DNA from 2 places in the Serratia surfactantfaciens genome. Region 2 is predicted to be linked to the other one. Evidence: predicted binding sites of a transcription regulator. Region 2 holds the regulator's gene; the other holds the start of a gene.

Region 1 (5,658 bases), 2.2 Mb from region 2:
TGTTCGCTATGGGCATCGAGGCTGGCGGCCGGCTCATCCAGCAGCAGCAGGCGGCGCGGGCCGATCAGCGCCCGGGCGACCGCCACGCGCTGCGCCTGGCCGACCGACAGGCGAGCGGCGTTGTCGCCCACTTCGGTGTCGAGCCCCTGCGGCAGATAGGGCAGCAGTTCGCTGACGTAGGCGTGTTCCACCGCCTGCTGCAGCTGCGCTTCGTCGGCCTGCGGGCAGCCCAACAGGATATTGGCGCGCAGGGTTTGCGCCGGCAAATGCGGGTTTTGCCCGACCCAACTGAGCTGTTGACGCCAGTTTTCTGCGGACAGTTCACGCAGCTCGACGCCGTTGACGGTCAGCGACCCACGGTAGGGCAGGAAGCCGAGCAGCAGGTTGAGCAGCGAGCTTTTACCGGCGCCGCTCAGCCCGACCAATGCTACGCGCTGTCGCGGCTGCAGAGTGAAATTGAGCGGCCCGGCCAGCAGCACGCCGTTCGGCGACAGGATTTCCAACTCGTTCGCCTGCAGCGTAAGCGGCTGATCGGCGGGCAGCTGCCGCGTGCCGTTCCCCATCTGCTCGCCTTCGGCGCTGAGGAAGGTTTCCAGCGCTTCCGCCGCGCCGACCGCCTGCGCCTTGGCATGGTAAAAGGCGCCGAGATCGCGCAGCGGCTGGAAGAACTCCGGCGCCAGAATCAGCACCAGAAAACCGGAAAATAGCGTTACGCCGAGGCCGTAGCTGCCGAAGTTGAGTTCGCCGAGGTAGGAAAAACCGAAATACACCGCCACTACGGCGATGGAAATCGAGGCGAAGAACTCCAGCACGCCGGAAGAGAGGAAGGCCATGCGCAGCACTTCCATGGTGCGGCTGCGGAAGTCTTCGGAGGATTTGGCGATCTGCGCGGTTTCGGCCTGTGCGCGATCGAACAGCCGCAGGGTGTCCAGGCCGCGCAGGCGGTCGAGGAAGTTGCCGCTCAATCGCGCCAGCGCCACGAAGTTGCGGCGGTTGGCGTCGGCGGCCCCCATGCCGACCAGCGCCATGAACAGCGGAATGAGCGGCGCGGTCGCCAGCAGAATGATGCCTGCGGCCCAGTTGATCGGGAAGACGGCGATCAGGATAAGCAATGGGATGAACACCGCCAGATACATTTGCGGCAGATAGCGCGAGTAATAGTCCTGCATATCCTCGATCTGCTCGACGATGATGCTGGCCCAGCTGCCTGCCGGTTTGCCCTGGATCCACGCGGGGCCGAGCTGCTGGAGTTTATCCAGCACCTGCTGACGCATGCGCTGACGGATCACCTGACCACACAGGAAACCGACCCGCTCCCGCAGCCAGCTCAACAGCGCCCGCAGCGCAAACGCGACGATCAGCCAGATAAACGAAGGGATCAGCTGTTCGCGCGGGGTGTGCTCGATGATCAGGGCGTGCAGCAGGCTGGCCAGCAGCCAGGCCTGCGCCACGATCAGCAGGCCGCTGAATAGCCCCAACAGCATGGAAAGGCGCAGCCAACGCTGCGCTAACGAACTCTGGGTTTTAAGCCAACGGGTTAACTGTTGCTGTCTGGTTTTTTTCATCAGATATGCGTCTGCGTCGCCGGCGCCCGTTTGTTACGGGCTGGGTTAACGTACTGTTAAATAATAGTGTTTGGCGCAATCGGCGACAAACAAGCGAGGGCTCATGTTACCTCGTCACCCGGCAGACTGAAAAGAATAAAGCGGGCGAAAGTGGCTATAACAGATGGGAGAGGGCGATTGCAGAACGCAGAAACAAAAAAAGCGGCTCGAGAGCCGCTTTTTGCTGATGACGAGAACGTCTTAGCAGACTTCGGCGCCGGCGATGCCGTCCAGGTAACGCTCTGCATCCAGCGCCGCCATGCAGCCGGTGCCGGCTGAGGTGATCGCCTGGCGATAAATGTGATCCATCACGTCGCCTGCAGCGAAGACGCCGGGGATAGTGGTTTGGGTCGCATTGCCGTGAATGCCGGACTGCACCTTGATGTAACCGTTTTCCAGCTCCAGCTGGCCACCGAAGATGCCGGTGTTCGGGCTGTGGCCGATGGCGATGAACACGCCGGCCAGCTCCAGTTCACGGGTTTCGTTTTCCGCTTTGGTGCTGCGGATGCGCACGCCGGTCACGCCCATTTCATCGCCCAGCACTTCGTCCAGCGTGTGGTCGGTGTGCAGCACGATGTTGCCGCTTTTCACTTTTTCCATCAGCCGGTCGATCAGGATTTTCTCCGAGCGGAAGCTGTCGCGGCGGTGGATCAGATGAACCTCGGCGGCGATGTTGGACAGGTACAACGCTTCTTCAACGGCGGTGTTGCCGCCGCCGACCACCGCGACTTTCTGGTTGCGGTAGAAGAAACCGTCGCAGGTCGCACAGGCGGAAACGCCTTTGCCCTTGAACGCGTCTTCGGAAGGCAGACCAAGATAGCGGGCGGAAGCGCCGGTCGCGATGATCAGCGCGTCGCAGCTGTATTCGCCGCTGTCGCCGAACAGGCGGAACGGACGCTGCTGCAGATCGACGCTGTTGATGTGGTCGAAGACGATTTCCGTCTGGAACTTCTCCGCGTGCTCGCGCATGCGTTCCATCAACGCCGGACCGGTCAGGCCTTCGGCATCGCCCGGCCAGTTTTCCACTTCGGTGGTGGTGGTCAGCTGGCCGCCTTGTTCCAGACCGGTAATCAGCACCGGGTTCAGGTTGGCGCGCGCCGCGTAGACGGCGGCGGTGTAACCGGCCGGGCCGGAGCCCAGAATCAGTAATTTGCTATGTTTAGCCGTGCCCATGAATAACCTCTTTATTCCACAATGGCGGACAATGAAGCCGATTGTAGGGAAAATGACGCAGTAAAAAAAGCGCCGGGCGACGTTGTTAACGATTTGTATGATAGTTGTCGCCTATTAATGCGTCCATTGTCGGTAAATCGTACGCCGAACGCAGAAATTTAACTTATCAAAGCCGCCGTCCGCCAGCGAATCACCCACCGCGCAAAAACGGCGCATTCTGCGAGTTCAGCCGCTTCCGCCCGGGGTTTATCTGCCAGCGATTCATAACCAAAAATGGGATGCAGACTTTTCATGACGGTACGTTGTTCTGATTTTGCTTCTTTTACTTTGACAATCCGCTGCGCATTTGCGAAAACATCATAGGAAGAAGAAATTATCCCCGTAACACCAGCAAATCGTACGTATTTACGCCGCAAGGCGACAATACGCACCAGGTGTGCGGAGCAGGGCGCGCAAGCGTTTGCTGATTTTTTCTCGACCGAAACGTCGTTACCGGCGCTGCGCGGGGTTGGACAGACAGGCTGCGCGGCGTGGAATGATGGTAGTGAAGAAGCATATGACAGGCATCGGGTCTTCGCTTGGAACGAACCCTTACACATTGACGTTGGCTAGGGTGTGGCAAGTGCACGGAAGAAAATAAGAGAGACAATAATAATGGCAGACAACAAGAAACGCCCGGGTAAAGATCTTGACCGTATCGACCGCAACATCCTGAATGAGCTGCAGAAGGATGGGCGTATTTCGAACGTCGAGCTTTCGAAGCGCGTGGGGTTATCCCCGACACCATGTTTAGAACGCGTGCGCCGTCTCGAGCGCCAGGGTTTCATTCATGGCTATACCGCATTGCTCAACCCGCATTATCTGGATGCGTCCCTGCTGGTTTTCGTGGAGATCACGCTGAACCGCGGCGCGCCGGATGTGTTTGAGCAATTCAACTCGGCAGTGCAGAAGCTTGAAGAGATTCAGGAGTGTCATCTGGTTTCCGGCGATTTCGACTACCTGTTGAAAACCCGCGTACCGGACATGTCGGCTTACCGCAAACTGCTGGGCGAAACCTTGCTGCGTTTGCCGGGGGTTAACGACACCCGTACCTACGTAGTGATGGAAGAAGTGAAACAGAGTAACCGTCTGGTTATCAAAACACGGTAAGGTGCAGGTGCAAAACCTGATTAAATTGGTTACACTCCTGTTTATTCATACAGTTTCGGCGCCGGGGAAGCTTCTCGGCGCTGTTGCTATGTCAGCTAACAGGAACCTGGAGAGCCTTTCTTGAGCCAGGAATATACAGAAGATAAAGAAGTTACCCTGAAAAGACTCAGCAGTGGCCGGCGTTTGCTGGAAGCTGTGTTGATCGTGGTAGCGATTTTTGCCGTTTACCTCATGGCTGCGTTGGTCAGCTTCAATCCGTCTGACCCAAGCTGGTCGCAGACCGCGTGGCATGAGCCGATTCACAACCTGGGCGGCGGTGTTGGGGCCTGGTTGGCCGACACGCTGTTCTTCACCTTCGGGGTGCTCGCCTACGCGATACCGCCGATCATGCTGGTTCTGTGCTGGGCGGCCTACCGCCAACGCGGCAACCGAGACTACGTCGACTATTTCGCGCTCTCACTGCGCCTTATCGGCACTCTGGCGCTGGTGCTCACCTCCTGTGGGCTGGCGGCGCTGAACGTTGACGATCTTTATTACTTCGCTTCCGGCGGCGTGATCGGCAGCCTGCTGAGCAACGCCATGTTGCCGTGGTTCAACGGCATCGGCGCCACGCTGGCGCTGCTGTGCGTGTGGGCGGCAGGCCTGACGTTGTTTACCGGCTGGTCCTGGCTGGTGATCGCCGAGAAGATCGGCGGTGCGGTGCTGGGCGTCGCGACGGTGATGACCAATCGCTCACGCCGCGAAGAACGCTATTTCGAGGATGACGAGCGTTACGTTGACGACGAGCCTGAGCAGGCAGGGAAGGGCGCCGCCGCAGCGGTTGCCGCGACCGCCGCCGGAGCCGCGGCCGCCGATGACGACGTGCTGTTCTCCGCGCCTTCGGTCACCGAAAGCGCCAAAGCGGCAGCGGAAGACGCTGCCGATCCGTTGCTCAGCGGCCTGCGTGCCGACGATGACGAAGTCGACGCTGAAGCGGCGCCAATCGCGCCGGCGGCTCCGCCTGCACCGGCGGTAACGGCGGCGGTCCACGAGCCCGTTGCTGCACCGGTTGGCGTTCAGGCGCCGTCGGTGACGGTGACGGTGGCACCGGCCGCCCCGGCCTCGGTCAACCAGCACCCGGTAAGCGCCCCGCCACAAGACGCTACGCCGCCGCTATATTCCTTCGAGATCCCGGAAGAAACGCCGGCGCCGAAGGCGACGCGTCCGGTCGATCCTTATCAGGATGACGATGAGCCGCGCCTTGGCAACTGGCAAGAGCCGGCTGCGCCGCAACCGCAGGCGCATTCTCCCTTTGATTTTAGCGCTGCGCAGCGCGACAGCGTCGACCTCGGCGGTTCGGGCGGTTTCAGCGCCACCGGCGCCAGGCCGCAGCTGGACACGGCGGCGGCCACTGCCGCGGCGGGTGCAGCAGCAGCCACCTTCATGCCTGCTTTCACGGCGACCAGCGACGGCAATCCGCAGGTTAAACAGGGTATCGGCCCTGAGTTGCCGCGGCCGAATCCGGTGCGTATCCCGACCCGTCGTGAGCTGGCTTCTTACGGCATCAAGCTGCCTTCGCAGCGTGCGGCCGAACAGGAGCTGCGCCAGGCCGAGGCGGAGCCTCAACAGCCGGCGGCGGTGAACCCGCAGGAAGAAGAGGCGCTGCAAGAAGCCGCGCTGCGTCAGGCGTTTGCCGAACAGCAAAGCCAGCGCTACGGCGAAAGCTACGCTCCGGAGCAAGATGACGAGAGTG
Region 2 (5,658 bases):
CATGCCGATCTGGCGCAGCAGCTCGGCGCGCGATACCCGGCGGTGATGCATCACGATGCTGGCGATCAACGACGGCAACACCAACAAGTGGTGGATGTTGTTGCGGTAATAGGTCATCAGCACCGCCTGCTCGCGCGGCAGAATGATGATGTCGCCGATGCTGTCCTTCTCCACCTCGAACTTGTTCATGTTCAGCGCGTGATCCAGCAGCTCGTCCGGCGTTTGCGTCGGCACGGTGACGTCACGCGCGTAAGGCGCGTTGCGCATCAGCTGCAGGTAGCACTCGAGCTGTTCAATCAGCTGTTCGCGGGTCAGCGAACGCTGGCGCGAGGCCAGCAGCGCGGTGGAACACAGGTTCATGGCGTTGGCCGCGGCGGCGTTGTTGATGCGCACCATGATCTGGCCGGCCAGATCGTTGACCGTCGGCGTCAGCCAGCTTGGGCGCTGGGCTTCGATCGGATCGATCGACTCGCGCCACTGCGGCACGTGCTGGTTGAGATAAGCCGTCAGCGGCAATGGCTCGCCGAAGTTGACGTAACCCTGGCCCAGATTGCGCAGCTTGCGCAGGCCGCGCACCATCTGCGGCAGGCTCTCTTTTTCCTTGGTGGCGCCGCGCAGCTCTTTGGCGTAGGTGCCCACTTCCATCACGTGCTCGTAACCGATGTAGATCGGCACCAGCGTAATCGGACGGGCGCCGCCGCGCAGCATCGCCTGGATGGTCATCGACAGGGTGCCGGTCTTCGGCTCCAGCAGACGACCGGTGCGGGAACGGCCGCCTTCCACGAAGTATTCCACCGAGTAGCCGCGGGTGAACAGCTCGCCGAGGTATTCGCGGAACACCGTCGAGTAGAGCTTGTTGCCCTTGAAGGTGCGGCGGATGAAGAACGCGCCGAGACGGCGGAAGATCGGACCGGCCGGCCAGAAGTTGAGGTTGATGCCCGCGGCGATGTGCGGCGGCACCAGGCCCTGGTGATACAGCACGTACGACAACAGCAGGTAGTCCATGTGGCTGCGGTGGCAGGGCACGTAGACGATCTCGTGCCCGTCCTGCGCCAGCTGGCGCACGCGCTCGGCGTTGGTGACGTTGATACCCTGATACAGCCGGTTCCAGGTCCAGCTCAACACGCGATCGGACAGACGCACGGTTTCGTAAGAGAAGTCGGCGGCGATCTCTTCCATCAGCGCGATAGCGTTCTGCTGGGCTTTCTCGTGCGAGATCTTCTTGCTGCGCGCTTCGTCCTCGACCGCTTTTTCGATCGCCTTTGACGCCAGCAGCTTGTTGAACAGATCCTGACGGGCCGGCAGGCTTGGGCCTACTGCGGCCAGGCGCTGACGCGAGAAGTGCATGCGCGCCACGCGCGCCAGTTTCTGCGCGATGGTTTTATCCGTGCCGTGCTCGGTGGCCATGCGGCGCAGCGAAACGGTGTTGGAGAAACGCACGAAGCTATCGCGGCCGAGCCACAGCACGGCGAAGAATTTCTGCACGCCATTCAACAGACGCAGGTGCGGCGTGCCGTGGCCTTCGCGGCCCGGCGAGCGGCCGAACATCACCGAAACTGGCAGCATCTGGATGTCGAGATCCGGATTGCTGCGATGCAGATCCAGATAGTCGTGGAACAGTTTTACCGACTCTTCTTTCGGGGTGTAATAGCGGAACACGCGCGGGCCGTCGTGAATGAACACGTAGCTCGGCAGCACGGTGCCGTCGATCTCCAGCGAGTCGAGCGGATCGGGCAGATCCTGCGCCAGGCACTGGGTGCGCAGCGTCAGCAAATCCGCCTTGGAATTGTAAGGCAAAACATACAAAATCGGCCGTGAGGGATCCAACCCTAGCTCGGTAACCGGATCTGATGGGATGACCTTACTTCTTACCAACAATTTAAGTGGTAAATTCAATAGTTTATAATAAATTTTACGCCAACCTGACATAACAACGTGAAGCCTCTTGTTAGCAATGCGCCGCAAGCATACCAGAAACCGGGTAGCAGATCTGTGGTGTTCGAAAACCGGGAGCCGTCAGCGCGGACTGTTCTAGACTCTTTTTATTATGACCGACCTCTGAGAAAGGCACGAAAACATGGCAAACCAAGCAACCGGCCTGACCCGCATCATCAAGGCCGCCGGCTATTCCTATAAAGGGCTTTCCGCCGCCTGGCAACACGAGGCGGCGTTCCGCCAGGAGCTGGTGGCGACCGTCCTGGCTATCATACTGGCTGTGTGGCTGGATGTGGGTGCGATAGCGCGCATTTTATTGATCGGATCGGTAGCGCTGGTGATGATCGTCGAGATCCTGAACAGCGCGATCGAGGCGGTGGTGGATCGCATCGGCAGCGAACATCACGAGCTGTCCGGCCGGGCCAAGGACATGGGATCGGCGGCGGTGTCGCTGGCGATCGTGCTGGCGCTGTTCGTTTGGGGCACGGTCTTATGGCAGCATTTCGGTTGACGAAAGGCGCCTACTGACTGATTTTTATTTATTCTTCGGTTCCCAATCCGCGCTTACCTGTATATACTCACAGCAAGACTGTATAAACAAACAGGGGGCGGAATGAAAGCACTAACTACCAGACAGCAAGAGGTCTACGATCTGATTCGTGATCATATTTCGCAAACGGGCATGCCGCCAACGCGTGCCGAGATCGCGATGCGTCTGGGGTTCCGCTCGCCTAACGCCGCCGAAGAACATCTGAAGGCGCTGGCGCGCAAAGGGGTGATTGAAATCGTCTCCGGCGCGTCGCGCGGCATCCGCCTGCTGATGGAAGAAGAGGAAGGCCTGCCGCTGATCGGCCGCGTCGCCGCCGGCGAGCCGCTGCTGGCGCAGCAGCACATCGAAGGGCACTACCAGGTGGATCCTTCCCTGTTTAAACCGAGCGCCGATTTCTTGCTGCGGGTGAACGGCATGTCGATGCGCGACATCGGCATCCTGGATGGCGATCTGCTGGCGGTGCACAAAACGCAAGACGTGCGCAACGGCCAGGTCGTGGTGGCGCGCATCGAAGACGAAGTGACGGTCAAGCGCCTGAAAAAACACGGCAACGTGGTTGAGCTGCTGCCGGAGAACAACGAATTCCAACCGATCGTGGTCGATCTGCGTCAGCAGAATTTCACTATCGAAGGGCTGGCGGTTGGCGTGATCCGCAACGGCGACTGGATTTAAACGCCGCGCCATCCGTACCGCTCCCTGTATCAATCGCCCCTGTTCTGGGGCGTTTTTGTTTCTGACTTTGCCCTTCGCCACTGTTACGGGAACATCTCATCATGCGTTTGATTTCCGCCTTCACCAGCGACACCGATAAAGCCCTGTGGCGCCTGGCATTGCCGATGATTTTCTCCAATATCACCGTGCCGCTGCTCGGACTGGTGGACACTGCGGTGATTGGCCACCTCGACAGCCCCATTTATCTGGGGGGCGTGGCGATCGGTGCGGTGGCGACCAGCTTTCTGTTCATGCTGCTGCTGTTCCTGCGCATGAGCACGACCGGCCTGGCGGCACAGGCGCTGGGGGCGCAGAACCCCCAGGCGCTGGCGCGCGCGTTTATGCAACCGCTGCTGCTGGCGCTGTTGGCCGGGGTGGCGATCGTCCTGCTGCGCTACCCGCTGATCGAACTGGCGCTGCAGATCGTCGGCGGCAATGCCGACGTGCTGGAACAGGCGCGGCGTTTTCTTGAGATCCGCTGGCTGAGCGCTCCGGCGGCGCTGGCCAATCTGGTGCTGCTGGGCTGGTTGCTCGGCGTGCAGTATGTGCGTGCGCCGGTGATCCTGCTGATCGTCGGCAACCTGCTGAACATTGTGCTGGATATCTGGCTGGTGATGGGCCTGGGCTGGAACGTGCGGGGAGCGGCGGCGGCGACCGCCATCGCCGAATACGCCACGTTGCTGCTCGGCCTGTGGCTGGCGTGGCGGGTGATGCGCCTGCGCGGCATCACCTTGCCGATGCTGTGTGAGGCTTGGCGGGGCGATCTGCGCCGCCTGCTGGCGCTCAACCGCGACATCATGTTGCGCTCATTGTTGCTGCAACTGTGTTTTGCGTCGCTGACCATCTTCGGCGCTCGCTTGGGGAGCGATGTCGTGGCGGTCAACGCGGTATTGATGAATCTGCTGACGTTCACCGCTTATGCGCTCGACGGCTTCGCTTATGCGGTGGAGGCCCATTCGGGCCACGCCTACGGCGCTCGGGACGACAGCCAGCTGCGCAAGGTGTGGCACGCGGCCTGTCGGCAGGCGGGGCTGGTCGCGTTGGCCTTTGGCCTGACCTATGCCGTCATCGGCCAGCAGATCGTGGCGGCGTTGACCTCTTTGCCGGAGCTGCGTGCGTTAGCCGCCCACTATTTACCTTGGCAGGTCATCCTGCCGCTGGTCGGCGTGTGGTGCTATTTGCTGGACGGCATGTTTATCGGCGCCACGCGCGGCGCCGAGATGCGCAACAGCATGGCGGTGGCCGCGGCGGGATATGGTATTGCGCTGTTCAGCGTGCCGCTGCTCGGTAACCATGGGCTCTGGCTGGCGTTGGCGGTGTTTTTGGCGCTGCGCGGCTTGGCGTTGGGCTGGATCTGGCACCGTCACCAGCTGCGTGGCAGTTGGTTTACTGCACGCTAGTCCAGAAACTTTGTTGGGTAATAAATTAGATTTTTTTATGCTTTCATTCATGTTTACTTACATGTTTTCGGTCCGGGCCTGTTCACGTTAGCTTCTTGTTTGTTGGCATTTTTTGTTTTTATTTTATTTATTAATGGTTTTTTATACTGGTTTTTTTATTTTAATTTATTTTTTTGACTAGAATTAGTCTTGTGGCTGGCGAATGAATGGGCGTGATTACCCTTAAGGTGAGGGCGTAATCAGCCAGAAATATTTCTGGTTAACCCCGGCCGGTTACAGGGATCGCTGATTCACCACAGGTTAACGGAGAGACTATGAATAAAGATCAAGCCGACGGTAACTGGAAGCAGCTTAAAGGCAAAGTGAAGGAAAAATGGGGCAAGCTGACCGATGACGATCTGACGGTCATCGAAGGGAAACGCGAACAGCTGGTCGGTAAAATTCAGGAACGCTACGGTTATCAGAAAGAGGCGGCCGAGAAAGAGGTGAAAGCCTGGGAAGATCACACCAAACACCGCTGGTAATTTGCAGGGCCGCCATTGAAGGCGGCACGCACAGCGCAGGCCGGCGTCGCCCCATCCTCTGGCGTCCCGGCCGCAGGTACAAGGAAGTACCTGACTTCGTATTGCTTACTTCTTCTTGATGGCGATGCTGTGATCGTGTTCGGCGCAGTCATGCTTGCTGTCGCAAGCCTCAACCTCCACGCAGCCGGCACACAGACCGTGCGCCTCCACCACGCTGTGCCGCAGCGCAAATCCGGCCTCCTGCGCCAGCTTCTGCAGCGTTTCTTCTACGCCCTCGGTAGTGCGTTCGGTCACCTGGCCGCAGCGATCGCAGATAAACAGCGCGGACGTATGCATCGGCTGTTCGAAGTGATGGCACAGCACGTAGCTGTTGGCGGACTCTACCCTATGGATAAAACCTTGCTCCAGCAGAAAATCCAGCGCGCGGTAAACCGTCGGCGGCTTGGCCTGCGGTTCGGCGACGCGCAGCAGATCTAGCAGGTCGTAAGCGCTGATTGCACCGGGTTGCTGAGTCATCAGACGCAGCACTTCCAGCCGT

The links. Region 2 encodes LexA, which represses DNA repair genes until DNA is damaged. Its sites were predicted from a motif close to TNCTGTATGTACATACAGNA; they were not measured.
Region 1: the regulator LexA is predicted to act here: its motif matches at 3,962-3,981, upstream of ATE40_RS05180 (DNA translocase FtsK 4TM domain-containing protein).

Annotation. Positions count from the first base shown of each region.
Region 1 is NZ_CP016948.1:1,088,363-1,094,020, forward strand. Features, by position in the region: gene cydD (heme ABC transporter permease/ATP-binding protein CydD) at 1-1,565, opposite strand, end outside; gene trxB (thioredoxin-disulfide reductase) at 1,806-2,777, opposite strand; gene ATE40_RS24555 (hypothetical protein) at 2,936-3,208, opposite strand; gene lrp (leucine-responsive transcriptional regulator Lrp) at 3,432-3,926, shown strand; gene ATE40_RS05180 (DNA translocase FtsK 4TM domain-containing protein) at 4,047-5,658, shown strand, end outside.
Region 2 is NZ_CP016948.1:3,989,442-3,995,099, reverse strand. Features, by position in the region: gene plsB (glycerol-3-phosphate 1-O-acyltransferase PlsB) at 1-1,929, opposite strand, end outside; gene ATE40_RS18700 (diacylglycerol kinase) at 2,078-2,446, shown strand; gene lexA (transcriptional repressor LexA) at 2,549-3,157, shown strand; gene dinF (MATE family efflux transporter DinF) at 3,259-4,596, shown strand; gene ATE40_RS18685 (CsbD family protein) at 4,911-5,120, shown strand; gene zur (zinc uptake transcriptional repressor Zur) at 5,226-5,658, opposite strand, start outside.